2 regions of the Variovorax sp. YR752 genome follow, and region 2 is predicted to be linked to the other one. Evidence: riboswitches for the same ligand, from Rfam matches in the RefSeq annotation. Region 2 holds a riboswitch; the other holds the start of a gene.

Region 1 (7,626 bases), on a different contig from region 2:
CTGGTCGACATCACCAAGCTCGACACCACCAAGAGCCCGGTGGTGTTGCTGCCGCAGACGCGCCGCCATGCGCTGCTCGCGCACCTGCTGCGCGTGCCGAGCATTGTCTTCGCGGTCAACAAGCTCGACGCGGTGGACGACCCGGCGCAGGCCTACGCCGCCGTGCACGGCGCGCTGCTCGGCTTCGCGGAAGCAGCCGGCATCCGCGTCGCCGGCATCGTGCCGGTGTCGGCGCTGCGTGGCGACAACGTCACCCAGCCGCTGGACGCCCCCTGGTATGACGGCCCTTCGCTGCTGCAACTGCTCGAGAGCCTGCCGACTGCGCAGGAACGCAAGGACGGCGACCTGCTCGTGCCGGTGCAGTACGTCGCCCGCGAAGGCGAAGGCACGGGCAACCAGCCGCGCACGCTGTGGGGTCGTGTCGCCCATGGCCGCGTCAAGGCCGGCGACGCGGTGCAGCTGTTCCCCAACGGCGAAGTGGCGACGGTCGCCGAGGTGCGCCTGGCCGGCGAGGTGGTCGACGTGGTCGAAGCCGGACAGTCGGCCGGCATCGTGCTCGACCGCCAGATCGACGTGTCGCGCGGCGACTGGATCGGCACGCCGAAGACCATCCAGGCGGCACAGCGCTTCAGTGCCACACTCGCCTGGCTGGACACCGAGCCCGCCGTGCTCGGTCGCAAGTACTGGGTGCGCCACGGCAACCGCTGGGTGCAGGCGCGCATCACGGCGATCGAGCATCGGCTCGACATTCACACGCTGGAAGAGACCTACGCCCACGAACTGGCCGTCAACGAGATCGGCCACGTGGTGATCGAGACCCAGCAGCCGCTGCCGGTGGAGAGCTACGAGACCAACCGCGTCGGCGGTGCGCTGATCGTCGTCGACCCGGCGAGCAACCGCACCAGCGGTGCGCTGCTGGTGCGCGCGCCCCTGTGAGCATGGGCCGCGTCGTCTTCATCGGTGCCGGCCCCGGCGCGGCCGACCTGATCACCGTGCGCGGCGCGCGTGTGCTGGTGCAGGCCGACGTGGTGCTGTTCGACGCATTGACCGACCCGGCGTTGCGCGACCTGGCACCGACCGCCAGGTGGGTCCACGTCGGCAAGCGCGGCTTTGCCGACAGCACCGGCCAGGCGACGATCAACGCGCTGCTTGTTCGCCATGCGCGTGAAGCCGCCCTGGTGGTTCGGCTCAAGGGTGGCGACCCGAGCGTGTTCGGCCGCCTCGAGGAGGAGCTGCAGGCGCTGGCCGAGGCCGGCATCGCCAGCGAGGTGATCCCCGGCGTGACCGCCGCGCTGGCCGCTGCCGCCGACACGAAACTTCCGCTCACCCGCCGAGGCAACGGCCGCAGCGTGGCACTGACCACGGCGATGACGCGTGAGGGTGCCCTGCGCGGCGGCCATGCCGCCGACACCGAGGTCTTCTACATGGCCGGCAGGCAGCTCGCCGCGCTGGCGCGCCGCCTGCGCGAGGCCGGCTGGGCGGATGACACGCCCGTCAGCGTGGTGTCGCGCGCCGGCTGGCCGGATGCGCTGGCCAGCCAGCACAGCGTGCTGACGCTCGGCCAGGCCACGGTGCTTCATGCCGGCCGACCGACCGTGGTGACCATCGGCGCCGGGGCCGCAGCGGTAGCAGCCGTGGCGGCGGCACCTCAATGCGCCACGCAATCCCCGTCCATTGAGGCCGGTCAAGAACAAGCGGAAACCCTGAGACCTTAAAATCGCGGGCTTGCCGGCGTCGCGCCGCCCCATCCATCCGAAGAGTCGAAGCACATGACCCACGTCGTCCTCGAATCCTGCATCCGCTGCAAGTACACCGACTGCGTGGACGTCTGCCCGGTCGACTGCTTCCGCGAGGGCCAGAACTTCCTGACCATCGACCCCGACGAGTGCATCGACTGCGCCGTCTGCATCCCCGAGTGCCCGGTCAACGCGATCGTCCCCGAGGAGGATGTGCCCGGCAATCAGCAGCACATGATCAAGCTGAATGCCGACCTGGCCAAGAAGTGGCCGAGCATCACCAAGCGCAAGACCCCGCTGCCCGACGCCGATGAGTGGAAAGACCGCACCGGCAAGCTCGACCAGCTGATCAAGTAAGGCAAACCGCGGCCGCCGCGGCTGCACACACACCATGGATCCGAAGTTGAACGACGAAGTGGCGCGCACCGCCGGTGCACACGAGGGCCCGATCGAGACCGATGCGGTGATCGTCGGGGCCGGCCCGGTGGGCCTGTTCCAGGTCTTCGAGCTCGGCCTGCTCGAGATCAAGGCGCACATCATCGACTCGCTCGCCTACCCGGGCGGCCAGTGCATCGAGCTCTATCCGGACAAGCCGATCTACGACATTCCGGCGGTGCCGGTGTGCACGGGCAAGGAGTTGACCGACAACCTGCTCAAGCAGATCGAGCCCTTCGGCGCGACCTTCCACCTCGGCCAGGAGGTCACCATCGTGCAGAAGCAGGACGATGGGCGCTTCTACGTCGAGACCTCCAAGGGCACGCGCTTCCTGACCAAGACCATCTTCATCGCCGGCGGCGTGGGCTCGTTCCAGCCGCGCACGCTGAAGGTCGACGGGCTGGACGCCTACGACGACAAGCAGGTCTTCTACCGCGTCAAGAACCCGGCGCAGTTCGCCGGCAAGAACCTGATCATCATCGGCGGCGGCGACTCGGCGCTCGACTGGACGCTGAACTTCGTGCAGGACGGGCCGAACAAGGCCGAGAGCGTCATCCTGATCCACCGCCGCGACGGCTTCCGTGCCGCCCCGGCGAGCGTGGCGAAGATGAAGGAGCTGTGCGAGGCCTACGAGATGCAGTTCATCGTCGGCCAGGCCACCGGCATCGAGGAGCGCGACGGCAAGCTGACCGGCATGAAGATCACCGGCGGCGACGGTGTCACCCGCGTGGTGCCGCTGGACATGCTGCTGGTCTTCTTCGGCCTGAGCCCGAAGCTGGGGCCCATCGCCGAGTGGGGCCTGAACATCGAGCGCAAGCAGATCGTCGTCGACACCGAGAAGTTCGAAACCAGCACGCCGGGCATCTTCGCGGTGGGCGACGTCAACACCTACCCGGGCAAGAAGAAGCTGATCCTGTCGGGCTTCCACGAAGCCGCGCTGGCGGCCTTCGCGGCGGCGCCCTACATCTTCCCGGACAAGCGCATCCACCTGCAGTACACGACCACCAGCCCGAAGCTGCACAAGGTGCTGGGTGTGGAGACGCCGAACTTCGACTGACGCCTGTCGGCAGGAGACGAACGGCGGGGCCGCATTCGCGGCCCCTTCTCTTTTCTGCCTGATAATTCCCGCGCGGTGCACGACTCATGCGCCGCATCCGCTAGGGGTGTTGGCCGTCTTCGCAAGAGACAGCCGACTGAGAGAGTCCCTTCGAACCTGATTGAGGTAATCCTCGCGCAGGGAAGCATGGTCGACGCGCCGCGGTCTGCGGCCGCCTCGGCCCCGCCGACCTGCCATCGATCTCCAAGGAAACACGATGGCACGCCTTCACCGTCAGACTCGTCACTTCATCGCCCGAACGCCGATCGCGCTGTCGATCTCGCTCGCCTTTGCAGCTGCCCATGCGCAGACGGCCCCCACCGAAGCCCAGCTCGCCCCCGTCGTCGTGCAGGGCCGCGCGATGCCGATTGCTGGCGTCGGCGGTTGGGGCGACATTGCCTTGTCGCGCACACCATTGCAGGCGACGGTGATCGACACCGAACTCGCCCGCGACCGCGGTGCGCAGCGCCTGTCCGACCTGAACGGGTTCGACGCCGCGATCAGCGACGCCTACAACACCGAGGGCTACTGGGACTACCTGACGGTGCGCGGCTTCGTCCTCGACAACCGCTTCAACTACCGGCGCGACGGCCTCCCGATCAACGCCGAGACCTCGATCGCGCTGGACAACAAGGCGCAGATCGAGGTGCTCAAGGGCACCAGCGGGATGCAGGCCGGCACCAGTGCGCCCGGCGGCCTGGTCAACTTCGTCGTCAAGCGGCCGACCGACGTGCCGCTGCGGCGCGCCTCGCTCGAATGGCGCGAGGCCGGCAGCGTCAGCGGCGCGGCCGACATCGGCCAGCGCTTCGGTGCGGGGGAGGCGTTGGGCGTGCGGGTCAACGTCGCGGCAGCGAAGCTGGACCCAAGGGTGCGGCACGCCGAAGGCGAGCGCCACCTGCTGGCCGTGGCGACCGATTGGCGCGTTGGCCCCGACACGCTGCTCGAGGCCGAGATCGAGAGCAGCCGCCGTTCGCAGCCCAGCGTCCCGGGCTTCAGCCTGCTCGGCGACGAGGTGCCCTCACCCGGCGACCCGCGCATCAACCTCAACAACCAGGCCTGGGCGCAGCCGGTGGTGCTGCAAGGCACGACGGCGTCGCTGCGCTGGCAGCAGAAGCTGGCGCAGGGCTGGAAGTTCGTCGCCCATGCCGCAACGCAGCGCCTGACCAGCGACGACCGCATCGCCTTCCCGTTCGGCTGCTTCGACCCGCAGCCGGCGCCGGACGGCACCTACTACCCGGACCGCTACTGCCCCAACGGCGACTTCGACCTCTACGACTTTCGCAGCGACAACGAGCGCCGCCGCACCAATGCGCTCGACCTGACGCTGTCGGGCACGCTGCGCAGTGGCACGGTCGAACATGCGCTGTCGCTCGGCGTGCTGCACAGCCGAGTGACGAATCGCTTCGGGCGGCAGACCTTCGCTTTCAGCGGCACGGGCAACGTCGACGGCAGCATCCGCGACCTGCCGGCCAACCCCGCGCCCAACGACGAGAACACCAACCGCGACGAACGCTCCACCGAACTGAGCCTGCGCGATGCCATTGCCTTCGGCGATCGCAACACACTGTGGCTCGGCGTGCGCCACACGCGGCTGCAGCGCGAGAGCTTCCGCACCGATCCGCAGGACCGGCGCGAGACGGACTACCAGCAGTCGTTCACGACCCCTTTCGTCGCGGCCAGCCACGCCTTCGCGGCGGACCAACTGGTCTATGCCAGCTGGGGGCGCGGGGTCGAGTCCGCCGTGGCACCAAACCGCGACCGCTACACCAACGCCGGAGAGGCTTTCACACTCACCAGTCGCCAGGCGGAACTTGGCCTGAAGGGGCGCACGGACGCCCTCGAGTGGACACTCGCCGCCTTCGACATCGAGCGCCCGCGGTTCGCCGACATCGGCGCCTGCAGCACGGTGGGAACCTGCACCTTCCAGCGCGACGGAACGCAGCGCCACCGCGGCGTGGAGGCTCAAGGGGAGTGGCGCAGCACAGCCTGGACCCTGCGCGCCGGCGCCCAATGGCTGCGCGCGCGGATCGACAGCGCGTCGGATTCGCGGCTCAACGGCAAGCAGCCGACCAATGTGCCTGCCCGCACGCTGAAATTGCAGGCCGACCACCACCTGGCCGCGCTGCCCGGCCTGACGCTGCAAGGCGGCCTTGCGACCGAGAGCCGCCGCATGGTGCTGCCGGACAACAGCGCGCGGATTGGCGGCTGGGCGCGCATCGACCTCGGTGCGCGCTACGACACCCGCATGGGCGGCAGTGCAGTCACCTGGCGCGCCGGCATCGACAACGTCGCCGACCGCCGCGCCTGGCGCGAGTCGCCCTACCAGTTCGCACATGCGTACTTGTTCCCACTGGCGCCACGCACCGTCCGCCTGTCGGTCCAGGCCGACCTGTAGGGAGCTCGCAAAAGCTGGGTATAATGCAAGGCTGTTCCTCGATAGCTCAGTCGGTAGAGCGCCGGACTGTTAATCCGTAGGTCCCTGGTTCGAGCCCAGGTCGGGGAGCCAAAATTAGCTAGTGGTAGCAAGCACTTAGCCCAACCCTCACCGGTTGGGCTTTTTGCTTTTGGGGCCAATGTCAGCGGCTTCTCAGCGTGCTGGCAAGGTCGCTGGCGCACGCCTCAACGTTCAAGACAGCACCTGCGCCAGGCGGGTGCCGAATGCAGGTTCCCCGCTGGAGTGGCGGTGCCCGCTGGTGCACATCTGTCGCCTGTCGCACCCGAACGCGGTGACGCACGCTGAAAGCGACTACGTGTCACGAAGGCACCGTCACGCCGCTCAGTCGTCGCACTCCACGTACTCGCCCGAATCCAGCTTCCGGCCGAAGAACAGGCGCAGGTTCGGCGTCAGCCCGCCATGAAGCGCCACCGCAGCATCACGCAGGGTCTTGGCCGCCACGTCGATCTGCTCGGCGTGCGCCGCCACGCTCGGCCTGATGCCACCCATCGAGGCCAGCCGCTGCGCGAGCGCCTGCGCGTCAATCGCGGCTTGTTCAACGTCGTTGGCGAGGATGACGCGGCGGTCCATGTGTGGTCACCTGTTGCGCGGCGGTGTGCTCGACCGACCCTTCGACGCGCCCGTGCGGCCCATGCCACGGGAGGTGCGAGAGGCACCCGGCTGGGGCACACCCGTCAGCGCCTCACGCCGCCGTGCCTCGTGCGCCTGCTGGGTGGCTTCGCGCCAGCGCTTGGCTTCGTCTTCGGTCATCTTCATGTTCACCTCGTGATGCTTGGCAGCGGAGGACGCTTCGGACGCGCTTCCTGGGGTCGGCTCGGGTCGGGCGTGTGGTAATCGATGCCCTCGCGCAGCACGTCCAGCGGTTCGCCTACAGGCCGCAACGGCGCACCCCGATCCCGCGTGTCCTCCGAAGCGGCTGACCACGCAGCAGCCTGCGTCCGCACCGCGATGGCCTCCCACTCGTCGCAGCCAAGGATGCGGGGGATCAGCAGCACGCCCAAGCGCGAACCGCAGTCCTCATTGCCGAGCAGCGAGGACTCGACCGCTGCGAGTCGCTTCAGCGTGGTGGCGGTGGGAACGCGTCGGCTCACTGGAACCTCGGCAGCGGGCCTTCGAACGCGCACAGCTCCGCCAGCATCCCCAGCGCTTGCACCCGGCGCATCGGGTCGCGCTCGTGGTCCGCGTCGTGCCACAGGGCGCGCTTGACGTTGAACCGTGAGTCCGCCTGCTGCGGGTCCGCTGGCGGCGGTGTGGTCATGCAGCGCACGAGCACCTGATGCTGGAGCCCGCGCGTCAGCTTCATCTCGCGCACCACGTCTATCACCCTCGCCCAAAGCGCGCGGCAGTCCTCGCCCGGTGCTCTGACCACACTCGTGCGCGACGCAGGGAAGTTGTCGTCGCCATGCGCGGTGCAGTGCACCCACAGCGGCGGACCGTCTTCGTCGCCCACGATCACCGTGTAGATCATGATGCAGTCATTGCTCGCCATCTTGACGAGGGTGGAGGCGCGTGTGGTGGTCATACGGGTTGTCCTGTCTGAAGCACGCCGCCGCGAGCGCCGGTGTGCTGTGCTTCTCTCGTGGTCTGCTCCAGCAGTTCGATGCGCGCGGCAAGTTCGTCGGTCTGCCTCAGCCCTGCGAACGAGGACAGGCACTCGACCAGGAGCTTCCCGGTCTCGGGGTCCAGTTCACCCGCTGCCACCGCCACGAGCACCTGTTGCGCTTGCGCGGTGAGCGGGCCGGTCGGGTCCAGCGCGAACTGCACCCGCTCCGCGCGCGGACGCACGGGAGGCTGGATGCGCTCCAGCACCAGCTTCGCCGCCTGCATGTCTCCATCCTTGGCCGCGTCGATGACCGCCTTGGTCACGTCCTCGGCTGCGGCATCGAGCGCGATAGCAACTCGGG
Region 2 (7,626 bases):
ACGGCGGAAAAGGGGAAAGGGGTCATTGCGAGGCAGGAGTTCAGGGGTCTGGCCCCATGGTAGCAACGCCCCCTTTCCGCACGGGGAGACTCAGGCTATCGGGCCCTCTCAGGCCATTTCAGACGACAGGCCGGATCGGGATGTAGATCTCGCCGCCGCCGGCCATGAATTCTTTCGACTTCTCTTCCATGCCCTCGGCCATGGCCTCGCGCTCCGCCACGCCCTTCTTGGCCGCGTACTCGCGCACTTCCTGCGTGATCTTCATCGAGCAGAACTTCGGGCCGCACATCGAGCAGAAGTGCGCCACCTTGCTCGAGTCTTTGGGCAGCGTCTCGTCGTGGAATTCGCGCGCGGTGTCGGGGTCCAGGCCAAGGTTGAACTGGTCTTGCCAGCGGAACTCGAAGCGTGCCTTGCTCAGCGCGTCGTCGCGCGAGCGCGCACCCGGGTGGCCCTTGGCCACGTCGGCCGCGTGCGCGGCGATCTTGTAGGCAATGATCCCCTGCTTCACGTCGTCGCGGTCGGGCAGGCCCAGGTGCTCCTTGGGCGTCACGTAGCAGAGCATTGCCGTGCCGGCCCAGCCGATCATCGCGGCGCCGATGGCGCTGGAGATGTGGTCGTAGCCCGGCGCGATGTCGATGGTCAGCGGGCCGAGCGTGTAGAACGGCGCCTCGTGGCAGTGCTTGATCTGCTCGTCCATGTTGGCCTGGATCATGTGCATCGGCACGTGGCCCGGGCCTTCGATCATGGTCTGCACGTCGTGCTTCCAGGCGATCTGCGTGAGCTCGCCCAGCGTGCGCAACTCGGCAAACTGTGCCTCGTCGTTTGCATCGGCACCCGAGCCGGGGCGCAGGCCGTCGCCGAGCGAGAAGCTCACGTCGTAGGCCTTCATGATGTCGCAGATGTCCTCGAAGTGCGTGTAGAGGAAGCTCTCCTTGTGGTGCGCGATGCACCACTTGGCCATGATCGAGCCGCCGCGCGACACGATGCCCGTCATGCGGTCGGCCGTGAGGTGGATGAACGGCAGGCGCAGGCCCGCGTGGATGGTGAAGTAGTCGACGCCCTGCTCCGCCTGCTCGATGAGCGTGTCGCGGTAGATTTCCCAGGTGAGGTCTTCGGCCACGCCGCCCACCTTTTCGAGTGCCTGGTAAATGGGCACCGTGCCGATGGGCACCGGCGAGTTGCGCACGATCCAGTCGCGCGTGGTGTGGATGTTCTTGCCGGTCGACAGGTCCATCACGTTGTCGGCGCCCCAGCGAATGGCCCACACCAGCTTTTCGACCTCTTCCTCGATGCTCGAGGTGACGGCCGAGTTGCCGATGTTCGCGTTGATCTTCACCTTGAAGTTGCGCCCGATGGCCATCGGCTCGACCTCGGGGTGGTTGATGTTCGCGGGAATGATCGCGCGGCCGCGGGCCACTTCGTCGCGCACGAACTCGGGCGTGATGATGCGCGGAATGCTCGCGCCCATCGGGTTGCCCGCCACGCGCTTGGCGCGCTCTTCATTGGCCAGGTACTCGGCCATCCATTCGCGCTTGCCGTTCTCGCGCAGGGCCACGTATTCCATCTCGGCTGTGACGATGCCGCGGCGTGCGTAATGCATTTGGGTGACGTTGGCGCCCGACTTGGCGCGACGCGGCGTGCGCTGCAGCGCCGAGGCACCGGCGCGCAGCTCGGCCAGGCGTTGCGCGTCGCGGTCTTCGTTCTTGGCGCCGTCGTCCAGCGCGTGGTGCGTGCGGCCTTCATAACTTTCGGTGTCGCCGCGCTCGATGACCCAGGCACTGCGCACGTCGGGCAGGCCACGGCGCACGTCGATCTCGACCTTCGGGTCGGTGTAGGGGCCCGAGGTGTCGTACAGGGAAACGGTTTCGCCGTTGGTCAGCGCCACGTCGCGCACGGGCACGAACAGGTCGGGCCGGCTGCCCGGAATGACGCACTTGTGCGACGCAGGAAAGGGTTCGCGCGTCAGCGACAGCAGCGAGGTGAATTTGTCGGGGGCATTCATCGGGAGGCACTCCTTGTTGAGGGAAAGGGTGCTCCGCAATCGCTCAGTGGACCTCGGGAGGCCCGCCACCAGAAAAGGGAGTGACGGACCGAAGTCAGGGAGTGCAGCTCTTCTTACGCCGGTATGACCCGGATCAAGTTCGCGGGTCGGCAGCTTTGCCATCTCAGCACACCACATGTGTGCACCCCGGAGCGGGGCCGATTGTGCGGGCCGAAGCCCGGTGCCGTCAACCCGGGGGCTGGTGCAAGTCGCCGTCGACGTAGAACCAGCGCTCGTTCTCGCGCACGAAGCGGCTGCGCTCGTGCAGGCGGAAAGCCACGCCCGTCGCGCTGCGCTGGCGGGCGACGAACTCGACCTCGGCGTGGTCGGCGTCGAGCACCGAGCGCGAGCGGATGTCCAGCCCCAGCCATTTGACGCCCGGCTCGAACTCGACCGAAGCCGGCCGCTTCGACGCATGCCAGGTGGCGAGCAGGTAGTCGGCGCGGGCCAGCACGAAGGCCGAGTAACGCGAACGCATCAGCGATTCGGCGTCGGGCGCGGGCGTGTTCTCGAAATCGTCGAGGTAGCGCCCACAGCACAGGGCGTAGCCGATGGGCTTGTCGCGACGGTCGGTGCGGCCGCAGGGGCAGGGGCCGGGAGTGGGGTCGGTGGCGCTCATGAAGGGCTCTATTGGAACACTTGGCGCGGCGGGGGCTGAAGGGGGCCGTAGAGAGCCTCTGGGCATGTCCGCTTCGCGTGGGGCATGGGCTGGCGTGGCCCCGCCTGAACGGGGCACGTATCCATGCGTTGGTGCTTCGCGTGAGTCTGGGGTGGAGGATGCGCTCAAGCGTTTTGCATCGATAGACCGTGCGACTACAGTCGACCGGGAGTCGCCCATCCTCTTCCTCTGCGTCTCAGCACATGCTCATATGAACTCAATCCCATTGACTCTTGGAAAGCCATACTTCACAGGCCCGATGGCGTCGACGGACTTGGGTGCGGGTGGCGTCTTCTTCTGTGCGGTCTATCGCGAATGCCTGCAATTCGAGACAGATGGGCGTGTCCACTGGTGGCGCGAGGTGTTGGATAGTTCCAGACCTTATTTCAACGACCTGAATGAATTCCGAAAGCTCCGCCTGGATGGTTCGTATGGGCTCAACGACCGGGACTACTTGGTTTGCAAGTTTCCTCAGATGGAGTTGACTGGCCTGCCATGCAAAGACGCCCCTGCCTTGATGGCATTTCATGCTTGGTACCCCTCAAGCCAATCGGAGGGAAGTCGCGTCTTTCACGCACCGGAATCAGTGCCCAGCGAGCCGGCGAGTGACGCATCTGGCCTCTGACCAAGGACGGCAGAGTGCGGCAAAGGGGTCCTTCGAGAATCCTCCGAACGTCACTCATGCCGGCGCGCGATCTCTTCGCACGCATCAAGGGTGAAAAGATCCGTGCAATGAATCATCGAGTATTCGTCGAGTTGATGGACAAATAGCCGAGCGTTATCTTCGGGGCTACGTTCAGCGGGAAACATGCTGGAATCGCCGTTGATGACAAACGCAAGATCAGTCCGGTCAACCACTTCGTCTCGCGACCCAACATGACGATAGCGAACAGACTCCAGATAGACGACACCGTCGCGGTGCATGATCTTTACTGAATGAAAGTGTGGCTTCAAGTAGCTCGGGTACTTTTTCTTTAAGTCAGGAAGAATTTCGACGCCACTGTTAGCGCCTATGCGAGGGACGATAAATCCCGCCGACTCCTCCATTAGCCCGCGTATTGCTTCGCGTATGGGAATCCGAAAGAACTCCCGGTTGGGTTGGCATCGGTAGTCATCGAATCGCTGGTGCAGGCGCGTTTCGACGAATTTGCAATCCGTCACCAACTCGTCATAGACCACGATGAAATCGTCGGGGACTCCGGTTCCTCGCAACTCACCCGCCCGTGCCTTCGACGTGCGTTCGGTCAATCCAATCTTCACCAATCCTCGCATCGCGGGATTGATCATGATGTATACAAATCCAGAGTTCATAAGTGCAAGTAGTTACCGTTCGACCTGAGAGAAGCCTAGTGGTTTTGATCGCCGACGATCTGCTGAAGAATGCCACAACCGCATTGCTTCCAAGATCGAAAGAGCTAGCCGCGAACCAATAGCGCTACTCGGCAAATGCATCGCACTGCGCTTCAATCCGCGCATGCAGAAGCCCCAGCGATACCGCAAGAAACCGCTGCAGCGAACTGCGCTGGCATGCATCGAAAATCGGCGCAGAGTTCGCATCAGAAGAAGCGGCATCGCGCCGATCTTCATCCCATTCGAGCAGCTGTACCAACGTCTGCGCACCCTGCACCACGTCACGCGCATCGTTGAGGAACGCAGCGTGGCTTTGCAGTGAAGGAGCAAGCCGTTCGCCTTGCACCCATTCGAAGGGCTTGAACAAGGCATTGGGTCGTTGAGACGCGCAAGGGCAACCGGCGTCGGTACCCGCATTTGAAGCAGTGGCCATAGGCCTCCAAGGATGTCGATTTGCAACAACCGACGCACCCGACGCCAATCGGGGGCGGCAGCTCGAACGGGTTGGCGTACCGGGACATCCTTGCGGAAACCGGCAGGGCGCGAGCCCTCCCATTCGAGCCGCCTAAAAAGAAGCGCGAATGAAAAAGCCGCAGACCCGTGCGGTAACTGCGGCTTTCGTCGCAGGATGTCAGCGGGACGCCAATCCCGGCCTCGCTCATCACGAGGCAAAAGCAATGTACGCGGTCTCTCAGACGCCCGTCAAGCGTCAGCGACTGGAACGCACCGCCCCACCCGAAACATCACCCACTCAGGCCGCGGCGTTGGTTCACCTGATCAGACGATCTCACGCCAGCGCGCGTTGAATCAGCAGCTTCTGGATGTCCGACGTGCCTTCGTAGATCTGGCACACGCGCACGTCGCGGTAGATGCGTTCCAGCGGAAAGTCGTTCACGTAGCCGTAGCCGCCCAGCGTCTGGATGGCGGCGCTGCACACGCGCTCGGCCATTTCGCTGGCGAAGAGCTTGGCCATGGCGGCTTCTTTCAGGCAGGGCCGGCCGGCGTCGCGCAGGCTGGCGGCGTGCCAGATGAGCTGGCGTGCGGCTTCGATCTGCGTGGCGCAATCGGCGAGGCGAAAGCCCACGGCCTGCTGGTCGAAGATGGCGCCGCCGAAGGCCTGGCGTTCCTTGGCGTAGGCCACGGCCACGTCGAACGCGCTGCGGGCCATGCCCACGCTTTGCGCGGCGATGCCGATGCGCCCGCCCTCGAGCGCGCCGAGCGCGATCTTGTAGCCCTCGCCTTCGGCGCCGATGAGGTTTTCCGCGGGGATGCGGCAGCTGTCGAAGTTGATCTGCGCGGTGTCGCTGCTGTGCTGGCCGAGCTTGTCTTCGACGCGCGCGACGTTGTAACCGGGCGCGTCGGTGGGCACGATGAACGCGCTCATGCCGCGCTTGCCCGCGCCCTTGTCGGTCACCGCGATGACGATGGCGACCTGGCCGTTCTTGCCGCTGGTGATGAACTGCTTGACGCCGTCGATCACGTAGCCGTCGCCGTCCTTGCGCGCGGTGGTGCGCAGGCTCGAGGCATCGCTGCCGGCCTGCGGTTCGGTGAGGCAGAAGGCACCGAGCATCTGGCCTTGGGCCAGCGGCTCGAGCCACTTCTTTTTCTGCTGCGCGTTGCCGTAGCGCATGAGGATGGCGTTGACGGGGCAGTTGGTGACGCTGATGGCGGTGCTGGTGCCGCCGTCGCCGGCTGCGATTTCCTCGAGCACGAGTGCGAGCGTGAGGTAGTCGAGGCCTGCGCCGCCATGCTCTTCGGGCACGCAGATGCCGTAGGCGCCCAGCGCGGCCAGGCCCTGGTGCACTTCCTTCGGAAAGCTGTGGTCACGGTCCCACTTGGGGGCGTTGGGCCACAACTCGGCTTGCGAAAAATCGCGCACGGCGTCGCGGATGGCTTCCTGGTCTGCGCTGAGCAGCATGGCGTTGTCTCCGGTTCTTTGTTGTCGGTGGGTGCGAGGCTTACTTGCCGGCGCCCAGGTCCATGATCAGACGCGCGGCCATGTACAGGCGGCGCGGAATGGCGCTGATGTCGACGTACTCGGCCTTGTCGCTGTGGTAGCCGAAGCCGGGCAGGCCCAGGCTTTCGATCACGGGCTTGCCCGAGAGCGCTGCGTAGGCCGCGTCGGTGCCGCCGCCGGTGCGCTCTTCGACGCCCACGCTGCCGCCGGCTTCCTTGTAGAAGACCACGGCCTTGTCGACCAGCTTCTTGCCGCCCTCGCCCGCGTTGAAGGCCGGACGGCCGCGCGTGACGAGCACCTTGACGTCGGCCTCGGGCAACTTCTTCTGCTGCGCCTTTTCTTCGAGCGTCTTCATGGCGGCGTCGAAGTCTTCGTTGCGTGCGTAGCGCACGTCGGCGTTCAGCGTGGCACTGGCCGGGATGATGTTCGACACGTTGCCGGCCTTGGCAATGGTCCAGTTGAAGCGCAGGTTCTTCGACTTGTCGTCGATGCTCATGGTGCGCAGCACGAGATCAGAAGCCTCGACCAATGCATTTACGCCCAGCTCGGGGGCGGCGCCCGCGTGCGAGGCCTTGCCAGTGATGTTGACCTGCACGTAGGCGATGCCCGAGGTGCCGAGCGACATCTTTTCGTCGCCGGCGCTGGTGGGCTCGAACGAGAGCACGTAGTCGGCCAGCTTGGCTTCTTCCTGGATCAGGTCGCGCGAACCGAAGGAGCCTTTTTCTTCGTCGGTGTTGAACAGCACGGTGATGGTGCCGTAGTCGCGCACGCCGTAGTCCTTCAGCAGCTTGAGCGTGTGCAGGATGACGGCGTTGCCGCCCTTGTCGTCGGCGATGCCGGGGCCGTAGGCCTTGTCGCCTTCGACGCGGAAGGGCGCCTTGGCGAGCGTGCCCTTGGTGTACACGGTGTCCATGTGCGACATGAGCAGCAGGTTCTTGCCGCCGCGGCCCTTGAGCTTGCCGACGATGTTGTCGCCGACCACGAGGCCGGCCGACTTGCTGCGCGTGACGGTGAAGCCGAGGCTCTTCAGTTCGCCTTCGAGGTACGCGCCGGCGGCGGCCATGCCTTCAGCGTCACCGGTGCCGGTCTCGATGTTGACGAGTTTCTCGAGCGTCTTGATCACCGCCGGCTGCTCGTCGGTGGCGGCCTGGAACAGCACGTTGTCGCGCTTCTGGGCCCAGGCGCCACCGGCCACGAAGGCGGTAGCGAGCACGGCGGCAACGGCGGTACGGTGAAGGGATGGGCGCATGAAATCTCCTGCTCTACGCATGGTTTTGTTTGAGGTGTCCGGGGTGGAAACCGGCCGGCGCTCTCTCCCGGGCGCCGGCGGCTCCTGGCGTTATAGCAATTCGAGCGCGACCGCGGTGCCTTCGCCGCCGCCGATGCACAGCGTGGCGACGCCGCGCTTCTTGCCGCGCGCCTTCAGCGCGTGCAGCAGCGTGACCATGATGCGCGCGCCGCTGGCGCCGATGGGGTGGCCCAGCGCGCAGGCGCCGCCGTTCACGTTGACGATGTCGTGCGACACGTCGAGCTCGTGCATGAGGGCCATGGGCACGACGGCGAAGGCTTCGTTCACCTCCCACAGGTCGACGTCCTTCACGGTCCAGCCGGTCTTGGCGA

Evidence for each region. Region 2 has a riboswitch for thiamine pyrophosphate ahead of thiC (phosphomethylpyrimidine synthase ThiC). Riboswitches for the same ligand answer to the same signal wherever they lie in the genome.
Region 1: linked by a shared signal. The riboswitch ahead of AAG801_RS28105 (TonB-dependent siderophore receptor) and the one ahead of thiC (phosphomethylpyrimidine synthase ThiC) in region 2 are both predicted to bind thiamine pyrophosphate.

What each region holds. Positions count from the first base shown of each region.
Region 1 is NZ_CALRZC010000154.1:6,519-14,144, forward strand. It holds gene AAG801_RS28085 (GTP-binding protein) at 1-936, shown strand, start outside; gene cobA (uroporphyrinogen-III C-methyltransferase) at 939-1,715, shown strand; gene fdxA (ferredoxin FdxA) at 1,770-2,093, shown strand; gene AAG801_RS28100 (NAD(P)/FAD-dependent oxidoreductase) at 2,128-3,228, shown strand; TPP riboswitch at 3,321-3,428, shown strand; gene AAG801_RS28105 (TonB-dependent siderophore receptor) at 3,485-5,662, shown strand; tRNA gene AAG801_RS28110 (tRNA-Asn) at 5,698-5,773, shown strand; gene AAG801_RS28115 (hypothetical protein) at 6,044-6,292, opposite strand; gene AAG801_RS28120 (hypothetical protein) at 6,299-6,478, opposite strand; gene AAG801_RS28125 (hypothetical protein) at 6,481-6,813, opposite strand; gene AAG801_RS28130 (hypothetical protein) at 6,810-7,244, opposite strand; gene AAG801_RS28135 (DUF5681 domain-containing protein) at 7,241-7,626, opposite strand, start outside.
Region 2 is NZ_CALRZC010000056.1:1,445-9,070, forward strand. It holds gene AAG801_RS15315 (HAD family phosphatase) at 1-26, opposite strand, end outside; gene thiC (phosphomethylpyrimidine synthase ThiC) at 119-2,002, opposite strand; TPP riboswitch at 2,096-2,201, opposite strand; gene AAG801_RS15325 (YchJ family metal-binding protein) at 2,229-2,660, opposite strand; gene AAG801_RS15330 (GIY-YIG nuclease family protein) at 3,375-4,010, opposite strand; gene AAG801_RS15335 (hypothetical protein) at 4,135-4,416, opposite strand; gene AAG801_RS15340 (acyl-CoA dehydrogenase family protein) at 4,837-5,967, opposite strand; gene AAG801_RS15345 (glutamate carboxypeptidase) at 6,008-7,255, opposite strand; gene AAG801_RS15350 (acetyl-CoA C-acyltransferase) at 7,346-7,626, opposite strand, start outside.